Regions from separate parts of the Rhizobium sp. NLR16a genome, predicted to be linked through region 2. Evidence: predicted binding sites of a transcription regulator. Region 2 holds the regulator's gene; each other region holds the start of a gene.
The links. Region 2 encodes PhoB, which activates phosphate uptake and scavenging genes when phosphate is short. Its sites were predicted from a motif close to TGTCATNNANCTGTCAT; they were not measured.
Positions count from the first base shown of each region.

Region 1: the regulator PhoB is predicted to act here: its motif matches at 3,677-3,693, upstream of J7U39_RS19185 (DUF1045 domain-containing protein).
Region 3: the regulator PhoB is predicted to act here: its motif matches at 1,195-1,211, upstream of J7U39_RS01300 (esterase-like activity of phytase family protein).
Region 4: the regulator PhoB is predicted to act here: its motif matches at 6,254-6,270, upstream of J7U39_RS25685 (DUF2794 domain-containing protein).

Region 1 covers NZ_CP072865.1:3,943,566-3,951,003, forward strand. The annotation lists gene phnC (phosphonate ABC transporter ATP-binding protein) at 1-276, shown strand, start outside; gene phnD (phosphonate ABC transporter substrate-binding protein) at 363-1,268, shown strand; gene phnE (phosphonate ABC transporter, permease protein PhnE) at 1,333-2,292, shown strand; gene phnE (phosphonate ABC transporter, permease protein PhnE) at 2,300-3,643, shown strand; gene J7U39_RS19185 (DUF1045 domain-containing protein) at 3,785-4,480, shown strand; gene J7U39_RS19190 (alpha-D-ribose 1-methylphosphonate 5-triphosphate diphosphatase) at 4,494-5,633, shown strand; gene phnN (phosphonate metabolism protein/1,5-bisphosphokinase (PRPP-forming) PhnN) at 5,630-6,226, shown strand; partial or broken gene J7U39_RS19200 (GrpB family protein) at 6,247-6,749, shown strand; gene J7U39_RS19205 (LysR substrate-binding domain-containing protein) at 6,800-7,438, opposite strand, start outside.
Region 2 covers NZ_CP072865.1:3,596,564-3,604,001, forward strand. The annotation lists gene J7U39_RS17420 (aspartate aminotransferase family protein) at 1-466, opposite strand, end outside; gene J7U39_RS17425 (GcrA family cell cycle regulator) at 890-1,423, shown strand; gene phoB (phosphate regulon transcriptional regulator PhoB) at 1,715-2,398, opposite strand; gene phoU (phosphate signaling complex protein PhoU) at 2,559-3,272, opposite strand; gene pstB (phosphate ABC transporter ATP-binding protein PstB) at 3,315-4,130, opposite strand; gene pstA (phosphate ABC transporter permease PstA) at 4,146-5,468, opposite strand; gene pstC (phosphate ABC transporter permease subunit PstC) at 5,465-6,946, opposite strand; gene J7U39_RS17455 (substrate-binding domain-containing protein) at 7,114-7,438, opposite strand, start outside.
Region 3 covers NZ_CP072865.1:287,300-294,737, forward strand. The annotation lists gene J7U39_RS01300 (esterase-like activity of phytase family protein) at 1-1,039, opposite strand, end outside; gene J7U39_RS01305 (NAD(P)-dependent oxidoreductase) at 1,240-2,223, opposite strand; gene J7U39_RS01310 (helix-turn-helix transcriptional regulator) at 2,322-2,858, opposite strand; gene J7U39_RS01315 (metalloregulator ArsR/SmtB family transcription factor) at 2,947-3,270, opposite strand; gene J7U39_RS01320 (SRPBCC domain-containing protein) at 3,326-3,808, shown strand; gene gnd (phosphogluconate dehydrogenase (NAD(+)-dependent, decarboxylating)) at 3,923-4,954, shown strand; partial or broken gene J7U39_RS01330 (mechanosensitive ion channel family protein) at 5,163-7,272, shown strand.
Region 4 covers NZ_CP072868.1:186,513-193,950, forward strand. The annotation lists gene thpR (RNA 2',3'-cyclic phosphodiesterase) at 1-213, opposite strand, end outside; gene J7U39_RS25660 (arylesterase) at 282-926, opposite strand; gene J7U39_RS25665 (ABC transporter ATP-binding protein) at 999-1,706, shown strand; gene J7U39_RS25670 (ABC transporter permease) at 1,703-4,246, shown strand; gene J7U39_RS25675 (Bax inhibitor-1/YccA family protein) at 4,428-5,156, shown strand; gene J7U39_RS25680 (GNAT family N-acetyltransferase) at 5,266-5,823, shown strand; gene J7U39_RS25685 (DUF2794 domain-containing protein) at 5,830-6,231, opposite strand; gene J7U39_RS25690 (thioredoxin family protein) at 6,545-7,285, opposite strand.

The DNA of each region.
Region 1 (7,438 bases), 350 kb from region 2:
AACGAGCGCGAGGGCATCACCGTCATCACAAATCTGCATACGCTCGACACTGCCCGCAACTATTGTGAGCGCATCGTCGGCATGGCCGGCGGCCGCGTCGTCTTTGACGGCAAGCCCTCGGAGCTGACGGCCGAAGCCGTGAAGGCAATCTACGGAACGGACAAGGATGGCGCCGGCATCGACGAAACCATGACGTCGACATCCATCAATATCGCTGCCGAGCGGGCAGACAATCCATCCGCCGGCGCCCAACCGCTGGCATTGGCCGGTCTCTGAGCGGGACGGCCGCGATCGAACGCCCGCGTCAAGGGCACATTCTTCGTAACGGGAAGGCCGGAACACCGGTCGATAGGAGAGAACGCATGTTGAAGAAAGCACTCTTTGCGGCAACGGCGCTGTTCGCGCTCGCCGGCGCCGCCAATGCCGCAGACCTCAAGGAATTCCGCATCGGCATCCTTGGCGGCGAAAACGAAACCGATCGCCTGCGCAATTATGCCTGCCTTGCGGACCATCTGAAGCAGGAGTTCGGCTTCGAGAAGGTCTCGCTCTTCCCGGCCGCCGATTATGACGGCGTTATCCAGGGTCTGCTCGGCGGCACGCTCGACTTCGCCGAACTCGGCGCTTCCGGCTACGCCTCCGTCTACCTCAAGGATTCGAAGGCCGTTACGCCGATCCTGACGACGCAGCAGAAAGATGGTTCGACGGGTTATTACTCGATCGGCCTTGCACTGAAGTCCTCCGGTATCAAGACCATCAAGGACGCCAAAGGCAAGAAGCTCGGCTACGCCGATCCGGACTCCACCTCCGGTTACCTCGTTCCGCTGACGCAGATCCCGAAGGACACCGGCATGCCGAATGACAAGTTCTTTGCCTCGACCCAGTTCAACGGCGGGCATGAAAACAACCTGCTTGCCGCCTATGACGGCAAGGTCGACGTCGCAGTCGATGACTCGTCGGGCATCGGCGATTTCAAGGACGGCTACACCTCCGGCACCTTCCGCAAGGAAGTCGACAAGGGCGCCGTGGACCCGAACAAGCTCGTTGAAGTCTGGCGTTCGCCGCTGATCCCGAACGGCCCGCTCGTCGTGCGCAACGCCCTCGGCCAAGAGTGGCAGACGAAGCTCGCAGCCTTCTTCACGGCCCTGCCGGAAAAGGATCACAAGTGCTTCTCGGCTGTCGAAGGCGGCGACTACAAGGGCTATGCCCCGGTCAAGCACGACTTCTACAATGCTGTCGTCGAGGTTCGCAAGGCGGCCATCGGCGGCTGATCGCCTTTCCAATGCGGGGCGGCCGGCAACGGCCGCCCTTTGTTTGTTACCGCGCGGAGCGTCCATGACCATTGCCGAAACACAGCCGCACGTGCAGAGCACGCAGGAGATCGCCACCGCCTGGGATCGGATGGTCGCGAAGCGCCGCTTTTATACCGTCCTTGGCTTGGTCATCCTCGTTGCGGCATTCGTCAGCTCCGTCCGGTTCGCCGATGAGAGCAATGCCGGCCATTTCTTCGAGCGTCTGCCGCATCTTTTCGACTTCCTGAGCTGGCTCATTCCCAAGGATTGGAACGATGTCTGGCGCGCGCTGTTCGACATAGCCAGCGTCAACGACAGAGGCGGCGAGGAATTCAACTTCGACAAGGGCCGCGTCTACGTCTGGGGTGCCTTCTACATTCCGGAATATTTCGAGCTGATGATCGTCACGATCAACGTAGCGCTCATCTCGACCATCATCGCCTTCATCTTTGCGGTTCCCTTGAGCTTCTTTGCCGCGCGCAATCTCACGAATTCATGGCCGCTGCGCATCGTCACCAAGCGGCTGATGGAGTTCCTGCGCGCTTTCCCCGAGATTGTCATTGCCGGCCTGTTTTCGGCGATCCTGTCGATCGGGCCGGTCGCCGCCATCATAGCCATCACCCTGCACACGATCGGCGCGCTCGGCAAACTCTTCTACGAAGTCGCCGAAAACATCGACATGAAGCCGCATGAGGGGATGAAGGCCGTCGGCGCCAACTGGTGGGAGCGCGTGCGCTTCGCCGCCCTGCCACAGGTGCTGCCGAATTTCACCTCCTATGCGCTCTTACGCCTGGAGATCAACGTGCGCGCCTCGACCATCATCGGGGCCGTCGGCGGCGGCGGCATCGGCGAGGAGCTGAAGCTTTCGATCTCGCGCGGCTTCGGCGCCAAGACGATGGCGCTCGTTCTGCTGCTCTTCGTGACGATCGTCGCCGTCGACCAGTTCTCCGCATGGCTGCGTCGCCGTCTCGTCGGCGAGCACGCTTTCCTTCTGCAACATTGAGGCCGCCATGACGGTGATTGACGCAAACCGCATGCATGAGATCGAAGCGCGCTATCCGGAATATTTCCACCGATCGTTCCGCCAGCGTTTCGGCGGGTTGATGATCCTCATTGCGACGCTGCTCTACGGGCTCTATGCCGTCTGGTTCTTCGACCTGCCCAAGCTCTTCGCCGAGGCCCATTGGGAACGCGTCGGCATCTATCTCAGCCAATGGGTGAGCTACGATGTCCAGCCGGACCTCCGCATCCAGGACGACGGCTCGATCGAGGTGCGTTATCCCCGCTTCTCACCGCTCGGCGATCATCCGCACCCGGACTGGGTGGTCAACAATCCCGACGGCAGCATCACCGTTTCCATCAGCGGCATCAGCCGCAGCGTCACCGTCTCAAAGAGCGAAACGATCGTGACCGCGCACGGCGTCAGCGTCCCCGTCGACGTATCGAGCGGCGCGCCTGAGGTGGTCGGGCCGGTGCCGAGCTGGATGACTGTTTATGACGACAACGTGCTTGCGGATCTCGGCTTTGCCGGCGACGTCAGTATTTCCGTCGATCGCGTGAAGGTCCGCAAACGCTTCCTCGGCTGGGCGAATTTCATCTTCGACACGCAATCCTCCTTCTTCGACAAACCGGTCGGCGAAGTCATCGGCCTCGTTGTTTCCGGCCCGCGCATCAAGCCCGACCAAACCAACCTATCGCTCGCCTTCGAGGATATCTGGAACAACAGCGAATGGCAGCATGGCGACGTCTGGACCAAGCTTTTCCAGACGATCGTCATGGCCTTTCTCGGAACGCTGCTCGGCGTGCTTGCCGCCTTCCCCCTCGCCTTCCTGGCAGCGCGCAACATCACGCCGAACCGCCTCCTGAACCAGATCCTGAAACGCTTCTTCGATTTCCTGCGCTCGGTCGACATGCTGATCTGGGCGCTGTTCCTGACGCGCGCCTTCGGCCCCGGGCCGCTCGCCGGCAGCGGCGCGATCTTCCTCACCGAGACCGGCACGCTCGGCAAGCTTTATTCCGAGGGGCTCGAGAATATCGACAACAAGCCGCGGGAAGGCATCAAATCAACCGGCGCCCAAACGGTGCTCGTCCATCGTTACGGCATCATGCCGCAGATCGTTCCGGTTATCGTCAGCCAGACGCTCTACCAGTGGGAATCGAACGTGCGCGGCGCGACCATCATCGGCGCTGTCGGCGCGGGCGGCATCGGCCTCAAACTCTGGGAGGCGATGCGCACCAACGCCAACTGGGAAAACGTCGCCTATATGGTCATTCTGATCTTGATCGTCGTCTTCCTGTTTGACGCCGCCTCGAACGTCCTGCGCCACCGGCTGATGGGCACGAAGACGCACTGACCGTTCGACGAGGGGCGACGGCGACGCTGCCGCCATCATCATTCTGTCACGGAAATCTTTTAGCCGGGAGCCTGCTTGCGGTTCGCCGCCAAATCACTGCACATTGCGCTCCCCGTTTCGACGATCCCCAGGATAAAAGCCTTGCGCTACGCTCTCTATTTCTCGCCGCCGAAGGATGATCCCCTGACCGGCGCGGCTTCGCTCTGGCTCGGCCGCGATGCTTTCACCGGCAAAACCTATCCTGCACCCGAACATGAGACACTCAGTGCGGCAGAGCAGTTCGAGCTGACCGCCGACCCACGCCGCTACGGCTTTCACGCGACGATCAAGGCGCCGTTTTCGCTTGCCGCTTCCGTCACCGAACGGGATCTCATCACCTTTGCCGAGGATTTCGCGGCGCGCACCCCGGCCTTCAAGATTCCTGAACTCGTGCTCGGCCAGCTTGGCCGTTTTTTTGCACTGGTTCCCGGTTCTCTTTACCAACCTCTTCAGGATTTCGCCGGAAAGGTGGTAAAATCCTTCGAACCGTTCCGCGCTACGCTTTCCGAGACTGATATCGCGCGACGCAACCCGGAGAAGCTCAGCGACAGCCAGCGCGCCAATCTGCAACGCTGGGGCTATCCTTACGTCATGGAGGATTTCGGGTTCCACATGACTCTGAGCGGCCAGGTGCCGGAGACACGCGCGGAGGTGATGAAAACGGTCCTGGCGGAGCGTTTTGCCGGTTTTACCGGCCGGCCGCTTTCGATTTCCGGCCTCGCCGTCTTCATCGAGGAGACGCGCGGCGCCCCGTTCAAAGTTCATTCCTGGCTGCCGCTTTCCGGCGCCAAAAGCTGAAAGACCTGACGATATGAGCAAAGAGACCGTCTTTTCCAACGCCCGCATCGTTCTCGAGGAGGACGTCCTTTCAGGATCGATCCTCATCCGCGACGGCAAGATCGTCGATATCTCCGAAGGCAATTCGGTAGCCGGCGAAGATTTCGAGGGCGACTACGTCATTCCCGGCCTTGTCGAGCTGCATACTGACCATCTCGAAGGCCATTATCAGCCACGTCCGGGCATCCGCTGGCACAAGACGGCTGCCGTCCAGGCGCATGACGCCCAGATCGTCACATCGGGCATCACCACGGTCTTCGACTGCCTGCGCATGGGCGCGGACGAGGACGGCGGCTTCGAACATGGCGAGATGCGCGAGATGGCCGACGCCATCCAATCGGCGGAGAAGGAAGGCAGGCTGCGCGCGGAGCACCTCCTGCACCTGCGCTGCGAGGTCTCGGCCGACAACGTGCTCGAACATTTCGCCGATTTCGAAAAGGATCCGCATGTGCGGCTCGTCTCGCTGATGGATCACGCGCCCGGCCAGCGGCAGTTCCAGACGATGGATCAGTATATCTTCTACTACCAGAAGAAGCGGGGCCTGAGCGATGAGGCTTTTGCCCGTTTCGTCGCCAAGCGCCAGGCGGAATCGGCGCGCAATTCGACGCCTCATCGCAATGCCATCGCCAAGGTCTGCGCCGAGCGCGGCATCACGGTCGCAAGCCATGACGACGCCACGCTCTCTCATGTCGACGAGGCGATCGACAATGGCGTGCGCCTCGCCGAGTTTCCGACCAGCTTCGATGCCGCCCGGGCATCGCACGAGCACGGCATGAGCGTGCTGATGGGCGCACCGAATATCGTGCGCGGCAAATCCCATTCCGGCAACATCGCCGCCCGCGATCTCGCCGAAATGGGCGTGCTCGACGTGTTGTCCTCCGACTACGTGCCGCTCAGCCTGCTGCATGCACCCTTCATCCTCGCCGACGAGGTGGAGAGCATCACCCTTCCGAAAGCGATCGCGATGGTGACATCGACGCCCGCCCGCACGGTCAGCCTCGACGATCGCGGCCGGATCGCGACCGGGCTGCGCGCCGATCTCGTCCGTGTCCACCGTTCGCACGGCGTGCCGGTCACACGCTCCGTCTGGCGCCAGGGACGCCGTGTCGCATGACCCCGCACGAACCACATGCAGCAGCCGGAGCCGAACGGGGCATCATGGTCGTCGTCGTTGGGCCGAGCGGCGCCGGCAAGGACACGCTGATGAACCTCGCTGCGCGACGTTTTGCCGGCCGCGACAATGTGCATTTCGCCCGCCGCGTCATCACCCGCCACCGTGACGCCGGCGGCGAGGATCATCTTTCCGTCTCTCTCCAAGGCTTTGCCGCCATGGAGCAGTCAGGCTCCTTCGCCGTCTGGTGGGAAGCGCATGGCCTGAAATACGGCATTCCGGCCGAAGTCTCGGTGGCGCTGTCGCGAGGCCACGTCGTCGTTGCCAACGGCTCGCGCTCGGCGCTTCACCGCTTCCAAGCCGCTTTCCCGCGGCTGAAGGTCATCAACGTCACGGCCCGTCCCGAAGTGCTCGCCAGCCGGCTGGAAGCGCGCGGCCGCGAGACACATGAGGACATCATGGCCAGGCTCGCCCGCGGGCCGCTGACCGTGCGTGGCGACTACGACGTCACGGAGCTCGACAATAGCGGCTCGCTCGAAGAAGCTGAGCAGAAGATGATCGCGATCCTGGACGGATTGTTGGCCGAAGTGCGCTGACGACAATCGCGAGGAAGGGCATGCGCGCCGTCAAAGTGGTCGACTACAACCCGTCCTGGCCGCGGCTCTTTGCCGAAATCAGCGCCGAGATCTCCATCCTGCTCGGCAATCTCGTGCTTTCCATCGATCATATCGGCAGTACGTCGGTTCCCGGCCTGGCCGCCAAGCCGAAGATCGACCTCGATATCGTCACGATCTCCGACGACGCTCTACCGACGGCGATCGATGCGATGCGCGCGGCCGCTTTCGTCTTCCACGGCGATCGGGGAGAGAAACGCTGGGCCTTCACCCGGGATCACCCGGGTTACGGATTCAAGCTCTATCTCTGCGGAGCCGATAATCGCGCGCACCGCGAGCGCATCCTGTTTCGCGACTATCTCAGGGAGCACCCGGAAAGAGCCCGGCCTATGCCGAGCTGAAACGCCGGCTGGCTGTGGCGGCAGGCGGCGACTGGGATTTCTACACCGGCGGGAAGACCGGGTTCGTCAGTGAGACGGTGCGGCTGGCCATATCGGGAGCGTGAGATCGGCTGTGCGCCCTTTTTCAAACGAGGAAAGCGTGTTCCACCCCCTCCTATCGCCCCGGCTTGCTGGTTTCATCAGACGAATGACCGCCAATAGTTTCAGCGATTGACTGTTGCATCCATGCGCGGAACCGCGCCAAGGTCACTTCATTCCAGCGTTCTCGCGATCCGACGAAATAGTAGCCGCCGAGCCGAACATCCGTTTCGAGCAATTCGACCAGCCGCCCAGCGCGCAGGTCATCCGCAGCGATCAAACGCGTCGCAAGCGCTATTCCTTGGCCCGCGACCGCCGCATCGACCGTCAGATTGGCCGACCAGAGGCGCGGACCATTCAAAACGACTTCATGCTCGAAGCCGGCCTTGTGGAACCATTGGCGCCATTGGTCGCGGCTTTCCTCATGGATCAACGGCTGGCACACCAGATCATCGAGAGTGCGTATTGGGGCGTTCCTGCTGATCCATTCGGGGCTTGTAACCGGAAACATGCGGGGCCTCTCCAGCAAGATCCAGCGGACATTTCCTCTTGGCTCGTCAGAGTAGCGAATGTCCACATCGGCCTCATAACGCGTGAAATCCGGTTCCAGATCGGTTGCGCGCATCACGAAATCGATTCCGGGCAAGGCAAGCTGGAGCTGATTGAAGCGCGGCGTCAGCCAACGCGTTGCGAGGCCCGGCACGCACCAGATGCG
Region 2 (7,438 bases):
GCGCCTTGGGGCCGAAACCTTCGAGATATTTCTCCTGGCCGCCGGCGGCGATCGTCGCCAGCGTGCGGCCGTGGAAAGCGCCTTCGAAGGTGATGATATGGAACCTCTCGGGATGGCCCTTGGAAAACTGATAGCGGCGCGCCGTCTTGATGGCGCATTCGAGCGCCTCGGCGCCCGAATTGGTGAAGAACACCTTGTCGGCGAAGGTGGCGTCGGTCAGGCGTTTGGCCAGGCGCTCCTGGCCGGGAATTTCATAGATATTGGAGAGGTGCCAGACCTTGTCGGCCTGCTCCTTCAGCGCCGCGACCACATGCGGGTTGCCGTGGCCGACGGAGGTGACGGCGACCCCGGCGCCGAAATCGAGATAACGCTCGCCGCTCTCGGCGATCAGCCATACGCCCTCGCCTCGCTCGAACCGCAGCGGGGCACGAGAATAGGTGTCGTAAAGCGGCGCGGCTTCAGCCATCGCGGGTCTCCCGTTCAATGTTGTCATGCGCGGATTCCGGCTAACAAAACCAGGTCCGAAAAATCAAAAATGCCGCCTTTCGGCGGCGAGCGGTACTATTTCCTTTTCGCGCTGCAATGTCAACAAAACTGCGGCCTTAGCGTATGCCGCAAGCTTGTACAGGGGCACTTTCGGCCTTCAACAGGCATTATTGCAGAAATGACACGCAGAGGCAGCAAGTTGGGGAAAAACTTGAAATTCGATTCATCCGGATTCCCGCGACTCTTGTCACGGAGTCAGCCTCACACTAGGTTAAAGTTCAATTACTAGACTGCATGCGGCGGAACTAGTCACCAAAATTGATCAAGCGTTTCTTGTTTCGGAGGCTTCCGGGACAACGGTGAGGGATTCTGCCATCACCAACGCAAAAGGTGGAGACAGGGCATGAACTGGACAGACGAGCGGGTCGAGAAACTCAAGAAGCTTTGGGCCGAAGGACTGAGCGCCAGCCAGATTGCTGCGCAGCTTGGCGGGGTCAGCCGAAACGCCGTTATCGGCAAGGTGCACAGGCTCAGCCTTCCCGGCCGCGCCAAGGCCGGCGGCACGGCCACCGCGGCGCGCACGCCGAAGCGCCAGACATCCGCGCCGCGCGCGCCGAACTACGCCTCCCGGATCGCCACCCGCACCGTGACCCGCCAGCAGGGCGCAACCCTGCTGAAGGAAGAGATCGAGATCGATACAGTCGAGGAAATGGAATATGTGCCGAAGGGCAACGTGGTGGTGCCGATTTCCCGCCGCCTCGGCCTGACGGAGCTCACCGAACGCACCTGCAAGTGGCCGGTCGGCGATCCGCTCAAGGAAGATTTCCATTTCTGCGGCTGCGAATCCCCGGACAATTCGCCCTATTGCAGCTATCATCAGAAGCTTGCCTATCAGCCGATCAACGAACGCCGCCGGGCGGCGGCGCGGGTCAGCTGAGCGGACCGGTATAGCCAGACATAAAAAACGGGCCGCCGTTTCTTATTCGAGTGGGAAGTGACCTTTGCGTTTAGCAACCCCCACACTCCGTCATGCCAGGGCTTGACGGAGGAGGTGGCGCCGGGACAAGTCGGCTTTGCAGGCGCGATGGAAAGGTGGTGCCGAGACGCATAAGCCTCGCCGGCGCAACGACGCTGGCTCCGCAGCGGCGACGATGGACGACAAGGCGGGCCTCACAAGCCGTACTGCCGTGCGTTTGGCGGGAACGCCAACCCCACACTCCCTCAGCCTTCAGGCCTCCATCGAATAACCGGCGCCGCGGACGGTGCGGATGACGTCCTGCATGTTGGAGAAATTCAGCGCCTTGCGCAGGCGGCCGACATGGACGTCGACGGTGCGTTCGTCGACATAGATGTCGTGGCCCCAGACGCCGTCCAGCAGCTGCGAACGGGAAAAGACCCGGCCCGGCGACGACATCAGGAATTCCAGCAGCCGGAATTCGGTCGGGCCGAGGCGGACTTCGCGGCTCTTGCGGTGGACACGATGGGTTTCGCGGTCGAGCTCGATATCGCCGCATTTCAGCACCGAGGACAGCACCTCGGGACGGGCCCGACGCAGCATCGCCTTGACGCGGGCGACGAGCTCGGGGGTCGAGAAGGGCTTGACGACGTAATCGTCGGCGCCGGTGGACAGTCCGCGCACACGCTCGCTCTCCTCGCCGCGCGCCGTCAGCATGATGATCGGCAGCCGCTCGGTTTCCGGCCGCATGCGCAGGCGCCGGCAGAGTTCGATGCCGGAGACGCCGGGCAGCATCCAGTCGAGGATGAGAAGGTCGGGCGTGCGCTCCTGAAGCCTGATCTCGGCCTCGTCGCCGCGCAGGATGGTATCGACCTCAAAGCCTTCCGCCTCAAGATTATAGCGAAGAAGCACGCTCAGCGCTTCCTCGTCTTCAACAACTGCCACTCTCGGGATCATGCGTGTCCGTCTCCTCGCGCACAAGCCTTAAACCGGGACGATTTAAGCAGGCGTCCTGCGCAAATTCAGAAATTGGCTGCGACCTCTTTGCGCGCCCCGAACGGGCGCGCACGCAAGTGACTGGTCCGGGCGGCTGACCCGGGCGGCTCGTTCGGAACCATTATTCCGTCGCGGCGCCGACGGTGTTGGCACTGTCATCCTTCGGACGATCGCCTTCCGGCTGGGCGCCCGTCGCCATGTAGTAAATCGTCTCGGCGATGTTGGTGGCATGGTCGCCGATGCGCTCGATGTTCTTGGCGCAAAAGAGCAGATGCGTGCAGCTCGTGATGTTGCGCGGATCTTCCATCATGTAGGTCAAGAGCTCGCGGAACAGCGAGGTGTACATCGCGTCGATCTCGTTGTCGCGTTCGCGGATGGCGGTCGCCTTGTCGGCGGCGCGTGTCGTATAGACGTCGAGCACTTCCTTGAGCTGGACGAGCGCCAGCTCGGAGAGGTGCTCGAGGCCGCGGGCGAGCTTGCGCGGCACGCCTGTGCTCTGCACGGCGATGACGCGCTTGGCGGTGTTCTTGCCGAGGTCGCCGACGCGTTCGAGATCGGCGGCGATGCGGATCGAACCCATGATCTCGCGCAGGTCCGCGGCCATCGGCTGACGGCGGGCGATGGTGACGATCGCCTTGTCGCCAATCTCGCGTTCGGTGTGATCGAGGATCACATCATCGGAAATGACCTTCTGCGCCAGCGCCGTATCGCCGTTGACCAGCGCCCGGACGGATTCCGCGACCATCTGTTCGGCCAGGCCGCCCATTTCGGAAATCCGCCTGGAGAGGAACTTCAGATCATCATCATAGGCGGAATAAATATGTGTCGATGCCATGGGCTTTGTCCTCGAATAACGGAAAGCTTCGTGTCGCCGGGATCAGCCGAAGCGACCCATGATGTAATCCTGGGTGCGCGGATCGTCGGGGTTGGTGAACATCTTGTCGGTGTCGTTCTCCTCGACGAGGTTGCCGAGGTGGAACATGGCGGTGCGCTGCGAAACACGCGCGGCCTGCTGCATGGAGTGGGTGACGATGACGATCGTGTAGTTCTCGCGCAACTCGTGGATCAGCTCCTCGACCTTGGCGGTGGCAATCGGATCAAGGGCCGAGCAGGGTTCGTCCATCAGGATGACCTCCGGGCTGACGGCGACGGCGCGGGCAATGCACAGGCGCTGCTGCTGACCGCCGGAGAGGCCGGTGCCGGATTCGTGCACGCGGTCCTTGACCTCGTTCCACAGGCCGGCGCGCTGCAGGCTGCTCTCGACGATCTGGTCGAGATCGGCCTTCGACTTGGCGAGACCGTGGATGCGCGGGCCGTAGGAGACGTTTTCGTAGATCGACTTCGGGAACGGGTTCGGCTTCTGGAAAACCATGCCGACGCGGGCGCGAAGTTCGACCACGTCGATATCCGGATCATAGATGTCGTCGCTGTCGAGCGTGATCTTGCCGGTGACGCGGCAGCCTTCGATCGTGTCGTTCATGCGGTTGAGGCTTCGCAGGAAGGTCGACTTGCCGCAGCCCGAGGGGCCGATCAGGGCGGTTACGGTGTTTTCGCGGATGTTCAGGTTCACGTCGAAAAGCGCGCGCTTCTCGCCGTAATATACGGAGACATCCTGTCCAATCATTTTATACGGGACGTTGCTCATCTTCTGATCCAGCGCCTTTTCAACTGCAGCTTCCGTCAGCATGTTCATGATGTTTAACTCCGTTTACCAGCGGCGCTCGAAGCGACGACGCAAAAGGATGGCGCCCATGTTCATGACGATCAGGAACAGGAGCAGGACGATGATGGCACCCGAAGTACGCTCCACGAAGGCACGTTCGGCCTCGTTCGCCCACATATAGACCTGCACGGGCAAGGCCGTCGAGGGCTCGAGCGGTGTCGTGGGCGCATTGGCGACGAAGGCGACCATGCCGATCAAGAGCAGCGGCGCGGTTTCGCCAAGCGCGTGCGCCAGGCCGATGATCGTGCCGGTGAGGATGCCGGGCATGGCAAGCGGCAGGACATGGTGGAACACCATCTGCATCTTCGAGGCGCCGAGGCCGAGCGCTGCGGCGCGGATCGAAGGCGGCACGGCGCGCAGAGCCGCGCGGGTGGCGATGATGATCGTCGGCAGGGTCATCAGCGTCAGCACCAGGCCACCGACCAGCGAAGCCGAGCGCGGCAGGCCGATGAAGTTGATGAAGACGGAAAGGCCGAGCAGACCGTAGACGATCGACGGGACGGCGGCGAGATTGTTGATGTTGACCTCGATCAGGTCCGTCAGCCTGTTCTTCGGCGCAAACTCCTCGAGATAGATCGAGGCGGCGACGCCGATCGGCAGCGACAGAACGAGCACGATCAGCATCAAGTAAAGCGAGCCGATGAGGGCAACGCCGAGGCCGGCGGCCTCCGGGCGGCTGGAATTGCCGTTGACGAAGAGGCCGCTGTTGAATTGCTTCTGGAGAACGCCGCCCGCCTTCATCTGGTTCATCCAGTTGACCTGCTTGTCGTTGACCTTGCGGTTCTTCTCATCGACGGAAAGATCGATCTGGCCCTTGTTGGCACTGTCAATATTGGCATCAGCGAGCAGGGTGACATTGACCGTCTTGCCGATGATCGAGGGATCGGCGACGACCAGATCGCGCAGCTGGATCGGCGCGCTCTTGGAGAGCATGGCGGTTGCATCGCGCACATCCGGACGGCTCGATGCATTGATGTTCAGCTGCTTGACGATCGCGTCGCGCAGCAGAACCGGATAGTTGGCGGCGATCAGCACCGAAGGATCGGTCGCCCGCTTGCCGTTCGGATCGATCGTCTTTTCGGCGAATTCGATCGGCAGGGTGATCGTCGTCTGCTGGAAGGCGGTGTAGCCTTTGCCGATCACCGTCCACAGCAGGACGAAGAGAAAGATGAGGCCGAAGGCAATGGCGGCGATGCCGTAGGCCTGGAACCGGCGCTCGGCGGCATAGCGGCGCTTGATGCCGATGTCACGGCGGGCAGGCGCCTTGGAAACGGTGACACCGACGGCGGGAGAAACAATGTTCGTCATTCGTACTGCTCCCGATATTTGCGCACGATGTAGAGCGCATAGATGTTGAGGCTAAGCGTGATGCAGAACAGCGTGATGCCAAGCGCAAAGGCGACCAGCGTCTGCGGCGAGGTGAACTCGAGGTCGCCTGTCAGCTGATTGACGATCTTGACGGTCACCGTGGTCATCGGCTCGAAGGGGTTGATCTGAATGCGGGCGGCAACACCTGCGGCCAGCACGACGATCATGGTTTCGCCGATGGCGCGCGAGGCGGTCATCAGCAGCGCGCCGACGATGCCGGGAAGTGCCGCCGGCAGGACCACCTTCTTGATGGTTTCGGAGCGTGTGGCGCCGAGACCGAGCGAACCGTCGCGCAGCGCCCGCGGTACGGCGGTGATGATGTCGTCCGACAGCGAGGAAACGTAGGGGATCAGCATGATGCCCATGACGATACCGGCGGTCAGAACGCTCTGTGCCTGGATGAAGTTCGAATAGTTGCCGGAGAGCAGGCCGCTGATCTGCGCGGAGAAATCGCGCAGGAAGGGGCCGACGGTGACGAGGGCGAAGAAGCCGTAGACAATCGTCGGGATGCCGGCGAGCACTTCGAGCAGCGGCTTGGAGACGCCGCGCACCTTCGGCGAGGCGTATTCGGCCATGTAGATGGCGGCGAAGAGACCGACCGGCACGGCTACCAGCATGGCGACCAGGCCGATATAAAGCGTGCCGAGCAGGAGCGGGATCAGGCCGAACTGGCCGAAGGACGAGCTGCCGGCGCCGGCAAAGCGCGGATCCCAGACAGTGCCGAAAAAGAAATCGCCGGCGGGAACGACGGCAAAGAAGCGAACCGCTTCCGACAGCATCGACAGCACGATGCCGACCGTCGTCAGGATGGCGATCGAGGAGGCGAGCAGCAGGCCCCAGAGCATGACGCGCTCGACGCGGTTGCGGGCGCGGAAGCGCGGCGCGATGGCGCGCAGCGCATAAAAGGCGCCGGCAACGGCCAGAATGAAGACGATCGCGGTCATGGCGAGGCGGCTCGTCATGCTCATGGAATTGAGCGTCTTGGCGGCCTCGACCATGTATGGCTGCGGCTGGCCGGCGAGCGGCACGCCCTTTTCGCTGAGCTTGGCCTGCAGGGCGGCCGGATCGTTTGCCACCGCGGCGGCTTCGTCCGATGTCAGCATCGTCAGGCCGCGCGCGACCGTCGCCACCATCGAATAGCTCAGATCCTGTTCGACCGCGGCCTGCGCCTTGACCTCGGCAGGGAAAGTGCCGCGCACCGAGGACTGGATGACGCCGGGGCTGACGGAGAGCCAGACGCAGAGGACGACGAGGGCGGGAAGAACCGTCCAGATCGCGGCATAGGCGCCGTAATAGGCCGGCCGGGAATGCAGTGCGGAGGACCTGCCTCCGGCAAGGGCTGCGGCACGGCCGCGCGCGACCAGATAGGCGACGGCGCCGATCGCCACAAGGCACAGAAGTATGACGGATGTGCTCATTCGTTACGTCCCCAGGCCCGTGGCCCCCAAAAAGCGCGGGCGGCTTCATCAGCCTGCCTTCGGCTTCCAATCATGGAGAAGGAATTCAACCCTGCCGCGGAAAGACCGGGACACAGGGCCATAAACGATGCCGGCGCGGGCTTTGAAGCACCGCGCCGGCAAAGTCATTACATGGACTTACCAGCTTCGACGTCCTTGCGGATCGCGTCGCGCTCGGCATCCGGAGCGGCAACGAGGCCGTATTCAGCCAGCGGGCCGTCAGGGCCGATCATCTGGTCGGATACGAAGAAGCTGACGTATTCCTTCAGGCCCGGAACGGCGCCGAGATGTGCCTTCTTGACATAGAAGAACAGCGGGCGGGAAACCGGGTAGGTGCCGTTGGCGATCGTTTCGGTGGACGGAACGATACCGTTCACGCTGGCGACCTTCAGCTTGTCGGCGTTGTTTTCATAGAAGGAAAGGCCGAATACGCCGACGCCGGTCTTGTTGGCC
Region 3 (7,438 bases), 750 kb from region 2:
CCTGGCCGTTGCCGCTGTCACGGGCAAGCATCAGGAAGGTCTTGTCGGAAAGGGCGACGATCTCGCTCTCGGCGGCGATCGTCGTCTTGCCCTTAGCGTCCTTGAAGATCGGCAGCGGCACGACATATTCGTGCACCAGCTTCAGATGATCGGGATCGGCGGCGTCATAGATCATGGCGCGGGTATTCTGGCGGGTCGAGCCGGAATCGCCGCCGTCCTGGCGGGCCGCCGACTGCAGTACGGCAACGATAAACTTGCCGTCGGGCGTCATTGCCATGCCTTCGAGGCCCTGGTTATTCTGGCGGCCGGTTTCGGGGTCCTTCGGATCGGGAGCGGACCCGCCGGGACCGGGATTGTTTGAAGCGAAGCTCAGCGCGCCCTTGCGCATCGGCAGAAGCGCCTTGGGCGGCTGGGTGGCTGAAAGCAAGTGGCCATCGGCGGAGAAGCGATAGATATAGGGGCCGTATTCGTCGCTGACGAACATAGTGCCGTCGGCCATGCGGATGATCGCCTCATCGTCGAGGGCGATCTTGCCGTTCGCCGCCTGCGGCAGCGGCGGGAAGTTGCCGGCAGCGGCGCGGACGCCGGATTCCGGGTCGAGACCGGTCGTGTCCGCGCCCTTGTCGTCAACAAAGAGCATGGACTCGACGAGTTTCGCCTCGACGCCCGATTGCTCATTGCCGGCCTCGGGGGTCGCGCCTGGCGCTGTCGGGGTCAGAATGATCGAAAGGGTGTTCAGGCGCGGGCGGTAGTCGACAGTGCCGGCGGCATTGTAACCGCGGTCGGGCAGCAGGTAGAGCGTGCCCCTATAGCTGGCGCCATCCCGAGTCCAGGCGGCGGGGTCGATCGCCATCCCGGAGCCGGAGCCGAAGGTTTCACCGAATTTGTCGCGCTGGTTGGCCGGAATGCGGCCGACGCCGACCAGGCCCTTATTGACGAAAGTGGCGGAATTCTCCGACCTTGCCAAGGCGGGAATGGCGGCGGATGCTGCGAAAACTGCGGCGAACAGCCGCGATGCATATGATCTGACGTTCTTCATGAAATAGCCTCTCGGTCAAAAGCGTTCCTGCAACGGTTCCCGCCCGCAAGCTGGACACCGTTTCGAATGACATTCCTCGGCTTTGGGATCGATTCCTCAGAACCGAACACACCCGGATTTCGCCCCTATCCCGGCTAAACGTCTAGGATGGGATCGTGATAACTGGATGACACCCTCGGAGCCTGCAATCAGCTCATTGCCTAATCGACCGGATAGGGTCCTTCGGCGAATACTTCCTCGTGGTAGCCCTTGGAGCCGACATCGATCGCCAACGGGCTTCGCCATTCGCGACACTCGCGCAGGCAATCGAGCACGAAGCGGAAATCATAGCGCGGCCGCCAGCCAAGTTCGCGCCTTGCGCGTTCGTTGACGTAGACGCGATCGAGCGTCGGGAACATTTTCCAGCCGCGTTCGGCGTAAAGCGTGTTTGCACCTGGAAACAGCCGCTCGACGACAGCAGGCGCATCACGCCTGAGCTCTGCGCGATCGCCCGGTAGAAAGGGCGTCGTGGCCGAGATGATATAGCGGCCGAAGCCGATTGCCGGCGCCTTTTCGAGCGCCAGAAAATGGGCGTCGACCACGTCGCTGATATCGACGCGGCGATGAAGCAGCTCGTTGGCCTGCGCATTTCCCGCCGAATAGCTGTTGCGAATCTCGGGATCATCATCACTTTCGGGAAAGAAGCGCGACGTCCTGAGGATGACGACAGGCAGGCGGGATTTGCGGGCGAAGAGTTCCGAAATTCCTTCGGCAGCGAGCTTTGTCACGCCGTAGATATTCTTCGCGACAGGAAGCACGTCCTCGGTGACCCACGCTGCGGGCTCGCCGGCCGCCGGCGTCAACGCCGCGCCGAAAGCGCTGGTGGTGCTGGTGAAGACGAAGCTTGCAACGCCCGCGGCAGTCGCCTCTTCGAGCAGGTTCAGCGTGCCGCCGACATTGGTGTCGAGGAAATCGCGATTGCCGTGGGTCGCCACATGCGGCTTGTGGAGCGTGGCGGCATGGATGACTTGGCTGATGCCCGACATCGCTCGCCTGATAAAGCCGCGGTCACCGATGGAGCCGACCATATCGGTAAAAGCCGAAGGCTTGATGTCGATGCCGCGCGCCCACCGGCTCTGAGCACTCAAGCTGCGCATCAGCGCCTCGCCGAGGTGGCCGGCGCTTCCCGTCACCAATATCGTCATCGCGTCGTCTCCTGACTGCGTTGGCGGCGGACGCTATAAAGACCGGTGTCGTGGGACAACGCATAAATTATGCATGGGCATGCAGGAAGGCTGCAGGCTCAGCGGATTGTGGTGACGAGGCGGCCAGCGGTGCCATCGGAAAGCCTGATCCGCTCCCAAGTGACGCGGCCCGGGGTAATCGGCAGGCGCACATTGCCGTTGGCGCCGGTATCGAAGGTCAACGATAGCAGCCTGTCCTCATGCCAGCCGCGCTCCTCCAGAGACAGTTCGGCGGCGGCGATCTCGGCGGAGGCGTAGGAAAAAAGAGAGCGGCCGAGAAAAGCGCCGAGCGGTGCACGCCATTCCGCCTGCCGCGGTCGGGAAGCAGACAGAAGCCGATGCGTGCTATCGCAGATCAGATGCACAGACCGGACGGAATCCTCGACCAGCCGCTTTAAGGCCGCATCGGCCGCAGCATGTTGCGGCGTGGCGAAAATCCGTTCCAGCTTGACGGCTTGGTTGGGCGAGGGATCAAGCTGGCCGCGCTCCCAGCGCGAAACGGTCGCCTGGTTGACGCCGAGGAGTTCCGCGAGGTGTTGCTGCTTCATGCTGCGCAGCAACCGCATGCGGCGTATGCCGGCTCCTGATATCGTCATTTGTCCTGAGCTCCCACGCTTCTTTTGCCAGGATAGGAGTTCGGCGGGCCGGAGGGCAAGCCGATCCTCACGCCGGTCATTGTTCCGGCTAGCCTTCGAGGTCGCTTCTCAGCCGATCAAGGATCGACAGGGCATGACCTGCATAGGCGCTGATCCAACGGTCGTAGATGTGTTTGATCGGCAGACTGTTCAGGTGGTTCCAGCGTTCGCGGCCCTCCTTTCTGGCGACGATCAGCCCCGCTTCCTCAAGCACCTTCAGATGCTGCATCACCGTGCAGCGGTCCATCCCGGAAAACATCTCGCAGAGCGCGCCCGTTGTGCGGGGGGCCTCCTTGAGCAGGTCGAGGATTTCGCGGCGGCGATGATGCGCCAGTGCCTTGAAGACAGGGTCGTCGGTTGATTCGCTTGACATGTTATATTTTTATAACATAATGGCCTCAGGCACAATGGAGAAGAGGAGAAGTGCAATGTCTCTCGGAATCCGCGTTTCCGGCCGGATCGGCCGTCCTGTTGCCGAAGTGTTCGATGCCGTCGTCAACCCGAAGAAACTCAGCAGCTATTTCACCACGATCGGCGGGGCGAGCGCCCCGCTCGTTCAAGGCACGACAGTAACCTGGTGGAAGGATGCGCCGGTCGAGGTTGTCGAGCTTGTGCCGGAAAGCCGCATCGTGCTTCGCTGGGACGGCGGCACTGCCGAGGACAAGACAAGGTATAAGACGCTGGTGGAAATGAATTTCAAGACGCTGGAGGATGGCGGCACGCTGGTGACGATTGCCGAGAACGGCTGGCGCGAGGACGAGGCCGGCCGGCGCGGCACCTATCTCAACTGCGAAGGCTGGACACAGATGCTTTGCAGCATGAAGGCCTTCGTCGAATACGGCATCAATCTGCGCGAGGGCATGTATCTCAGCGAGATGAAAGGCGAGCCGGCCAGCGCCCCGGATGTTTGACGAGGCCTGTCTCGAAGGAGATCGGCGGCCCATCGCCAGACTTTGCTTGCCTGTCACACTGCGGGTGCTAGTTTCCGGAGTCGATACTTCATCTCGGTTTCCAGGAGATTCATTATGCAGCTTGGTATGGTCGGTTTGGGCCGAATGGGCAATTATATGGTCCAGCGCCTGATGCGGGGCGGTCACGAATGCGTCGTCTACGACACCAGGCCGGAAAGCGTTGCTGAGCTCGCAGGTCTCGGCGCGACCGGCAGCGCTTCGATGGAGGAATTCGTCTCCAAGCTCACGCATCCGCGTGCGATCTGGCTGATGCTGCCGGCGGCGATCGTCGACAAGGTGCTGGCCAGCCTGGTGCCGCTGCTTCAGAACGGCGATATCGTCATCGACGGAGGCAATTCCTATTACCACGATGACATCCGCCGTGGCGCCGAACTCATCACCAAAGGCATCCATTATGTCGATGTCGGCACCAGCGGCGGCGTCTTCGGCCTGGAGCGCGGCTATTGCCTGATGATCGGTGGCGAGAAGGGCACCGTCCAACATCTGTCTCCGATTTTTGCGACGCTCGCCCCCGGCGTCGGCAAGACGGAAGCATCGCCGAACCGCACCGCCGAAGCGGCGGCGGCCAGCACGGCGGAGCAGGGTTATCTGCATTGCGGCCCACACGGCGCCGGACATTTCGTCAAGATGGTGCATAATGGCATCGAATACGGCCTGATGGCTGCCTATTCCGAAGGCCTCAACATTCTGAAACACGCCAATATTGGCGCCGCCTCGCACGATGCCGATGCGGAAACCGCGCCGCTCGCCCATCCCGAACATTTTCAATACGACTTCAATCTGCCGGATGTCGCGGAAGTCTGGCGCCGCGGCAGCGTCATCACCTCCTGGCTGCTCGATCTCACCGCCGATGCCCTGCATGTCGACCCCGCACTTTCGAAATATGCCGGCCGCGTCTCGGACAGCGGCGAGGGCCGCTGGACGATCATGGCGGCAATCGACGAAAGCGTGCCGACACCGGTGCTGAGTGCGGCGCTCTACGGCCGCTTCTCCTCGCGCGACAATGACGAGTTCGCCAACAAGGTGCTGTCGGCAATGCGCGCGGGTTTCGGCGGCCACGTGGAAAAGCCGGCGCCGAAATCCTGAAGGCCAGGTCACTCCCTTCACTGAGCAGAAGGCGACCGTCACCCGTAAATGGCGGGCTTGACGGCCGGCCTCGGTAGGCGGCGCCAGCGGTCTTTCCTGGCCATCGGTATGGCTTTCCTACCGCTTGCTGGCGGCAGCAGTCGCGAGTATCCAATGCAAGATGTCAGCCTTGTTTTGTGCAAGCGCGACACTTGATTGGAGGGCGGTCGTGAAGCGTGACAGGGCAGGAGGCTTGAAGGCCGCCATATCGGGCATATTCATTGTGCTTCTTTCCGCGGCTTCGCCCAGCTTTGCCCAGACGCAGCCGGCACAAGCGCAGGCCGCGGCCGCTCCGCCGGCCCAAGTGCGTGAGATGATGCAGCTCATGCAGACGCCCGAGGTCAAGCAATGGATGTCGGCCCAGATGGCGGCGACGTCTGCGGGCGATACAGCGGTGGAAAACCCAGATGTCTATCCTGTCGGGTTTGCTGCAGCATGCCCGTCGTCATGTCTCGATGGTTTCCGATGCCGCGATGACGCTGCCCTTGCAGATCAACAATGCATTCTCGCTGCTTTTCGGCGAAATCGCGGCCACCGGCCGAATGCGTATGGCCGGCCAATTCCTGGCGATCTTTCTGCTGGGCGCGATCATCGAAAGCATTGCCCGCTATGCCTTCCGTCGCCGCCGTCGCCGTCTGGCTGCGATGGCAGGCATGCATCTGGCGCCGCGTGTCATCCCGGCGCTGATCTTCGCGGCGGCGACGGTGCTGACGCTGCTCAGCCTCTACTGGCCGCCGATCAGCCAGAGCATCGCCATCGTCTGCGTCGTCGCACTGATCGTCCAGCGTTTCACGATCTGCCTCGGCGGTGTGCTGGTCGATCTCATCGCACTGGCGCGGGCCGAGGAAGAGCGGCAGGGCATCCCCGCGCCGACCATGCCGGGCCGTGCCATCGCACTCTTCTGGTATCGCCGCTCTGCAACCTTCATCATCTACTTTATCTTCGGCTGGGCGGCCATTCAGTCGATGGAGCCGCTCGGCCTTTCCCCGAGTGCCCGCCTGTTCGTGGGTTACATGCTCGGCATTGGGCTGCTGCTGATCGCGATCGAGGCGGTCTGGTCGCGGCCTCATAAGGACGAGAAGCGTGGTCACGAAATTTCCTGGGCGCTCACCGTATATTTTCTTCTGCTCTGGGGCCTCTGGGTCACCGGCTTCAACTGGCTGCTCTGGCTCGGCATCTATGTGTTGATGCTGCCGCGGGTACTCGCCGTCGCGACGATCGCGGTGAAATCGCTGCGGCAGACCGAGGCGAGTTTCCTTGCCACGCGCCGCATCGCCACCGTGTTGCTCGACCGCGGCGTTCGGGCGCTGATCATCGCAATCGCGGCAATCTGGCTTGGTCGACTGCTTGGCGTCGGGGCCGATACAATGGCCGCCGGCGACAAGATGGTCGACAAGATTGCGCGCGGGGTCATCGGCGGCATTGTCATCCTGCTTGCGGCGGATCTGCTCTGGCACGTCGTCAAAGCCTATATTGACGGCAAGCTGCTCGATTCACCTCTGGACGGTACCGCGACGGACGAGGAGAAGGCCAAACACGCGCGGATCCAGACGCTGCTGCCGATCTTCCGCAATATCCTCGCCGTGGTCATCGCCGTCATCGCGGTTCTGATGGTGCTCTCCGGGCTCGGCATCGAGATCGGGCCCCTGATTGCCGGAGCCGGCGTTGTCGGCGTTGCCGTCGGTTTCGGCGCCCAGACGATCGTCAAGGACGTCATCAGCGGCATGTTCTACCTCTGGGACGATGCTTTCCGTGTCGGCGAATATATCGAAAGCGGCAGCCACAAGGGCGTCGTCGAAGCCTTCAGCCTGCGATCGGTGAAGCTCAGGCATCATCGCGGACCGCTGACAACAGTGCCGTTCGGTGAACTCGGCGCGGTGAAGAACTTGAATCGCGACTGGACGATCGACAAGATCAGCCTCAACGTCAAATACGACACTGATCTCGTCAAGGCCAAGAAGGTGATCAAGCAGATCGGCCAGACACTGCTCGAGAACCCCGAATTCGGCCCGCACATCATCGAGACGCTGAAGATGAAGGGTGTCGAGCAGTTCGGCGAATTCGCGATCGAGATCCGCCTGTCAATGATGACGAAGCCCGGCGAACAGTTTGTTATCCGACGCAATGCACTGGCGATGATCCGCAACGCCTTCAAGGAAAACGGCATCGAGTTCGCCGTGCCGACGGTGCAGGTGGCGGGCGATCGCGAGGCCGATTTGGGGGCTGCCGTCGCGCCTTATGCCTCCCATATGCGAGCCAACGGCGAGCCGGCTGCATGAATGCCGCCACCTGAACCTCATTATCGCTGCAAGGCATTCGCAAGCTTACGAAAATGCAATGTGCCATCACGTATTCCTGCGCAAATTCGCCCCAATTGAGGATGATTGAGGCGCAGGCGGCGGGGTTGGGTAGCGTCGGCATGGCTTCATAGAGCGTATATGCCCG
Region 4 (7,438 bases), on a different replicon from region 2:
TTCGAGCCGGAACTGAAATTCCGGCCGATCGATCCGGTCGAGGCGTTCAACGATTTCATCGGCCGTTCGGCCGTCGACATCACCGATGAAGCGCAGCGTGATGTGGTAATTTTCCACATCGATCCATCGTGCTCCGGGGAGGCCACCGCGCAGCAATGAAAGGCTCATTGCCGCATTGCGCGGAATTTCGAGGGCGGTAAACAGTCTCGGCATAACGAGCACTCCCCGAATCTTTTGCAGGTGCTTACACGGAATCACGCAATCAATGGCCGTGCAAGCCCCTAATTCTTCACAGAAGAAATCGTATCGATGAAATTTGTGACATCAGCTTCCATTTTCTCGACCATGACGTCGACACCTCTCGCGTTTGGATGCATGCCGTCATCGAGCTTCAGCCCCGCATCGAGCGCAACCCCGTCGAGGAAGAAGGCATAAAGTGGAACTCCATATTTGTCGGAAAGTTTCCGATAAATCGGATTGAAGCGCGCCGCATAATCCGCTCCCATGTTCGGCGGCGCCATCATGCCGACAAGCAGCACCGCTATGCCGCGCGCCTTGAGCCGGGCAATCATCTGATCGAGGTTTTTCTCGCTCTCTTCCGGCGGAATACCGCGCAGCGCATCATTGGCGCCGAGCTCGAGGATAACGCCATCGGTGCCGTCGGGGACCGACCAGTCGACCCGGGCAAGCCCACCTGTCGTGGTATCGCCCGAAACCCCGGCATTGGCAATGGAAACGTCGAGCCCCTTGGCCTTCAAAGCCGCCTGCAGCTTTTCCGGAAAGCCCTTGCCGGGCGGCAGCTGATAACCCGCCATCAGGCTGTCCCCGAATCCGACGAGATTGATCGTCCGCGCATTGACTCCAACGGCAAAGATCAGCGACACCGCGATGACGGTGAATTGAAGCGCGGCAACTTTAAATCTCATTCTGGCTTCCCTAGATTGGCGAGGTGCCGTGATGCGGCCATTGCGTTAGAGATTAATATAGGTCGATTTCTGTTGGCAAAAACCATCATCGAGTTGAAGGGCGCCGATCTCACCCTTGGCAGTGCGGCCGCCTCCGTCCATGTTCTGAAGGGCATCGATCTCGATATCGCTGCCGGCGAATCCGTTGGCATCGTCGGACCTTCCGGTTCCGGCAAATCCACCCTGCTGATGGTGCTTGCCGGACTGGAAAAGCTCGACAGCGGCGAAATCAATATCAACGACACGCCGCTCCATGCCCTGAGTGAGGATGAGGTCGCCGATTTCCGCGGCCGCAACATCGGCATCGTCTTCCAGTCCTTCCACCTGATCGCCAACATGACGGCGCTGGAAAACGTCGCGGTGCCGCTGGAGCTCGCCAATATCAGCAACGCCTTCGAAATCGCCCATCGCGAACTGAGTTCGGTCGGCCTCGGCGAACGGCTGAACCACTATCCCGGCCAGCTTTCCGGCGGCGAGCAGCAGCGCGTGGCGATTGCCAGAGCGCTCGCTCCCTCGCCCGCCTTGCTGATCGCCGACGAGCCCACAGGCAATCTCGATACCGAAACGGGCCGACAGATCGCCGACCTTCTCTTCGCCAAACAGGCCGAACGCGGCATGACCCTGCTTCTCGTCACCCACGACGTCTCGCTTGCAAACCGCTGCTCGCGCCAGATCCGCGTCCGTTCCGGCAGGATCGAGGGCGACAGCGCCGCCCGCCGCAGCGAGGCGGCAATCGCATGAGCACGGTCACGCCACGCGTCGCGCTCGCTTTTCGCCTGGCGCTCCGCGAGCTGCGCGGTGGCATTCGTGGCTTCTACATCTTCCTGGCGTGCATCGCGCTCGGCACCGGTGCGATCGCCGCCGTCAATTCCGTTTCGCAGTCGATCACTGACACGATCGCCTCGCAAGGGCAGGAGCTGCTGGCGGGCGACGTCCGCTTCGAGCTCAACAATCGCCAGGCGACATCTCAGGAAATGAGCTTCCTTCAGGGCCTGGGAACCATTTCGGTTTCAACCGGCCTTCGCTCGATGGCCCGCAAGCCCGACGGTTCCGACCAGGCGCTGGTCGAGGTCAAGGCCGTCGACGACGCCTATCCGCTCTACGGCAGGTTCGTCGCCGAACCGGACTATCCGCTTGCAGCCCTGCTCTCCAGCCAAGGGGGCACCTATGGCGCGGTCGCCGCCCCGCTGCTTCTCGATCGGCTAGGCCTTGCGGTCGGCGACGAATTGCTGCTCGGCAATGTCAAGCTCAGCATTACCGGCACGGTGAAGACCGAGCCCGACGCGCTGTCGGAAGGCTTCGGTTTTGCGCCGCGTCTGCTCGTCAGCCGCCAGGCGCTCGAAGCGTCGGGGCTGATCCAGACCGGAAGTCTGGTCGAACACGCCTATAAGATCCGGTTGGAAGATAAGGGCGCCATGTCGGGCATCCAGGCCCGCGCCTCCAAGGAGTTTCCCTCCGCCGGCTGGGCGATCCGTACCAGTGATCGCGCAGCACCCTCCCTCACCGAAAATATCACCCGTTTCTCGCAATTCCTGACGCTGGTCGGCCTCACCGCGCTGATCGTCGGCGGCGTCGGCGTCGCCAATGCCGTGCGTGCTTTCCTCGATTCCAAGCGCACCACCATCGCCACCTTCAAATGCCTCGGCGCTCCAGCCGCCGTCGTCGTTCTGATCTATCTCTTTCAGATCGCCATCATCGCCCTTGGCGGCATCTTGGCCGGCCTCGTCATCGGCGCCCTGTCGCCGATCTTTGCGGCACAGTTCCTGGCGCAATTCCTGCCGGTCTCAACCGCGCCGACCCTCTATCCCGGCGCCCTGCTGCTCGCGACGCTGTTCGGCATCCTGACGACGCTCGCCTTCGCCATTCTGCCGCTTGGTCATGCCCGCGAAGTGCCGGCAACGGCGCTCTTCCGAGAGCAGGGCTTCGAAGCCCGCCGGCTGCCGTCCTGGCCTTATATCCTGCTTGCCGCCGTCTTCATGGCGGCCCTTGCCAGCCTTGCCATCCTCACCGCCTATGATCGTTTTATCGCCGTCGTCTTCGTCGGCGCAATCATCTTCGCCTTCGTCGTCCTGCGCCTCGTCGCCGCCTTGATCGCCTGGCTCGCGCGCCGCAGCCCGCGCGTTCACTCGCCGGCGCTCAGGCTCGCGATTGGCAACATCCACCGCCCCGGAGCGCTGACGCCCTCGGTCGTCCTCTCGCTCGGCCTCGGCCTGGCATTGCTGGTGACCCTGACCTTGATCGACGGCAACCTGCGCCAGCAGCTGACCGGCCGCATGAACGAGGGGGCACCCAACTTCTTCTTCGTCGATATCCAGAGTGCCGAGGTCGATGCCTTCCGCAATCTCGTCCAGGCGCAAGCGCCAAGGGGCAAGCTGATGGAGGTGCCGATGCTGCGCGGCCGGATCGTCGCCTTCAATGGTGAGGATGTCACCAAGATGAATGTGCCGGCCGCCGGCCGCTGGGTGCTGAACGGCGATCGCGGCATCACCTACGCCGACACGCTGCCCGAAAATGCCGCGCTCGCCGAAGGCAGCTGGTGGGACAAGGATTACAGCGGCGAGCCGCTCGTCTCCTTCTCCTCGGAAGAAGCGCATGAACTCGGCCTCAAGATCGGCGATACCGTCACCGTCAACGTGCTCGGCCGCAACATCACTGCAAAGATCGCCAATCTGCGCCGTGTCGAGTGGGAATCGCTGTCGATCAATTTCGTCATGGTCTTCTCGCCGAACACGTTCCGCGGCGCCCCGCATGCCTGGCTGGCGACGCTAACCGATCCCTCCTCAACACCGGCCGAAGATGCTGCCATCCTGAAATCCGTCACCCACACCTATCCGACGATCACCAGCGTGCGCGTCAAGGATGCGATCGATATCGTCAACCAGCTCGTCGCCCAGCTTTCGACAGCGATCCGCGCCGCCGCATCGGTGGCGCTCGTCGCCTCTATTCTTGTCCTTGCCGGGGCGCTCGCCGCCGGCAACAGGGCGCGCACTCACGACGCGGTGGTGCTGAAGACGCTCGGCGCCACGCGCGCTATGCTGATTCGCGCCTTCAGCTACGAATATCTGATCCTCGGGCTGGCCACCGCGATCTTCGCACTCTTTGCCGGCGGTATCGCCGCCTGGTTCATCGTCGCCCGCATCATGCGACTGCCGTCTGCCTTCCTGCCCGATGTGGCGGGACTGACGCTCGTCACCGCGCTCGTGCTCACCGTCGGCATCGGCCTCATCGGCACCTGGCGCATCCTCGGGCAGAAGGCCGCACCGGTGCTGCGTGAGCTTTAGACGGATAGCACGGTCGACACGACTTCACGTTACGGCGATTTAACCGGCCGCGCCTTTGCAAGCCCCTTGTTTGCAAAGGGCGAAAGCCTCATATTGTCTGCAGGCATGCTGGAGCTCCGCAGCGGCGCCCGGGTCGAAAACCCCGACACCGTATCTCCTTCGGAGCTTGTAAGAGGAAACTATGGCTGATCTTCGTAACTATCAAAGCCGCGTCCAGACCGGCGAGATGATTGATCAAGGCCTGCGCGCATATATGCTCAAGGTCTACAATCTGATGGCGCTGGGCCTGGCGATCACCGGCGTGGCAGCATATCTCGGATTCAACTTCGCGGTCCAGGACGGCCAGCTCACCCAGTTTGGCGCGCTTCTGTTCCAGTCGCCGTTGCGCTGGGTCGTGATCCTTGCCCCCCTTGCGGTCGTCTTCTTCCTGAGCTTCCGCATTCATCAGATGAGCGTGTCCGCCGCCCAGACCACCTTCTGGATCTACGCCGCCTTGGTAGGGCTGTCGCTCTCGTCGGTCTTCCTGGTCTATACAGGCCAGAGCGTCGTTCAGACCTTCTTCGTCACCGCCGCCTCCTTCGGCGCGCTGTCTCTTTACGGCTATACGGCGAAGCGTGACCTGTCGGCGATGGGTTCGTTCCTGATCATGGGTCTCTTCGGCCTGATCATCGCCTCGCTCGTCAACATCTTCCTGGCTTCATCCGCGCTGCAGTTCGCGATCTCGGTGATCGGCGTGCTGATCTTCGCAGGTCTCACCGCCTACGACACGCAGCGGATCAAGGAACTCTACTATGAAGCGGATGACGTCGCTGTCGCCGGTCGCAAGGCGATCATGGGCGCACTGACGCTATACCTCGACTTCCTCAACCTGTTCATGTTCCTGCTGCAGTTCATGGGTAACCGCAGATAACAGGCGCATTGATAGATCGAAAAGGCGGCTTCGGCCGCCTTTTTTGTTGCACCGGTTTCTCAGGGGTGGTTTTAGAGGAGCCTGCTCCTTCCGACGGACCTGCCGCCCGATGTCCTTCCTCCTGCGCGACGCCTCCCAAACCGACATCACCGCCATTACGGAGATCTATCGCGACTCGGTCCTCAATGGCGTTGCAAGCTACGAGATTGCGCCGCCCTCCGAGGCCGAAATGGCCCAGCGGTTTTCCGCGATCGTCAGCCAGCAATATCCCTATATCGCCGCAACCGATGCTGACGGGAAACTCCTGGGCTACGCTTATGCGTCGGCCTTCCGCACCCGCCCTGCCTATCGCTGGATGGTGGAGGATTCGATCTACCTGGCACCCGAAGCCCGCGGCCGCGGCATCGGCAAGGCACTGATCGCCGAGCTGATCGACCGCTGCACCGGGCTTGGCTTTCGTCAGATGGTAGCCGTCATCGGCGGCGCGAGCCCGGCCTCGATCGCGCTTCATCTGAAGGCAGGTTTTGTGGAGGTCGGACTGATGAAGGGTACCGGCTACAAGCACGGCCGCTGGCTGGACACGATGCTCATGCAGCGCAGCCTCGGCGAGGGCATGAGGACCGATCCGGATCCCTCCATTTATCCCGGTACGCTGTTTGCGGGCTGATGAGAATTATTTATCGACAAGCTTCAAGGCCTTGTCGAACACCTTGAGGACCTGATTCAGCTCGTGCCCGCGCTTCAGGATCATGCCGTTGACGTTGATGACAGAATAGGCGCCCTGCTTGGCGGCAAGCTTCGGGTTCTTTTCGATCCGGAAGAGCGGCATCTCGCCGGAGCGCTTGAAGACGGAAAAGACTGCTCTGTCCTTCAGATGGTCGATGGCATAATCGCGCCATTCCCCCTCGCCGACCATGCGGCCGTAGATCCAGAGGATCGCGTCCAGCTCGCGCCGGTGGAAGGTCACCGGAAGCGGGTCCTTGCTTTGCTTGTACTCCCTGAGATCGACGACGACCGAGGAACTATTGTCGACGGAGCGGCTTTCGCCGTGTCGCAAATCCGGCTGATCTGTCATCAGGTCTCCAAGGCCTCCGCTTGTGACAGGAGAGTGACAGTTTGCCCGAGCCGCCGCAAATTGCAAGAGCGCGGCCCCTCACATTCGGCCTACCGCAGCGCCGCACGTCCAGGCACCTTTCGCTGGGGACGAAGCAGTGCTTTCTCCCCAGCGCCGCATTTCAGTCAAAACAGCGCCTCATTTGCAGGGGATTTATGCATCCCGGTTTGGCGCCAGCGCGCCAAAGGGCCCGGCGGAGCGTATCGACCTTAACCCCAGCCCCGAATACGCTCGGCCGGGCCGCCCGGCATTTCACCCGTAATCGGATGAAATATCAGATATTTTTTCCCGCCATCACCACGGTCGCCCCGAGAATCGCTGCTGGATCGCCGTCGGCCGTTGCCGACTGCAGCAGAATCGCGCAGCCCTCGAGCTGCGGCCGCTGCAGGACGCTCGCCGGCAGCGTCAGACTGGTCGCCTTGCCGTCCCACATGCCTACGGTTTCGACATTGGTGACGCTGTGCAGATAGGAGATCTTCTTGCCGCTGTTTTCGCCTTTTTCGACGTCGATCGTCTTTTCCTTGTCGAAATAGACCATCACGACATTGGCCTTTCCCTGCCCTGCGCCGATTTTGATCTCCAGCTCGTCGCCGCGCATTGCCGCGCTGACGGGGATGGTCAGCCCGTTGCCTTCGCTGCTGTAGGTGTCGATCTTGCTGTTGATGCCGGTGAGATCGGCGCCGGCCAAATGGCCACGGCCATTGACGATCGCCTGCGGCGTATAGACGTTGCTGCGACCCATCGTCCTGGCATAGCCGTACTGCCGCTCGGTATTTTCCTTCGAGCTCAGCGTATCGGCCCAGCCGAGATAATTCCAGTAGTCGATGTGATAGGCGAGCGCGATGACATCGCCCTGATTCACCAGCTTGCGAAAGGCGGCATCAGCGGGAGGACAGGAGGAGCAGCCCTGCGACGTGAAAAGCTCGACGACGCCTTTGGGCTTGCCGTCTTCGGCCTGCAGCGAGCCTGCAAGAGCAACGCCGACGATCAGCGGAATCAAGAAACGGGGGGACATTCACCTGCACCTCTTTTTCAGCGCCGGCGGCGTTTGGAACCGAAGGCTCTGAGATATGAACGTACGAATAATCCTTCCGGGTCCAAACGAAAAATCACGAACGGGTGAGACCGTAGCTCGGCCGGAACGCAGCTGAAACAAATCATCGTGAGC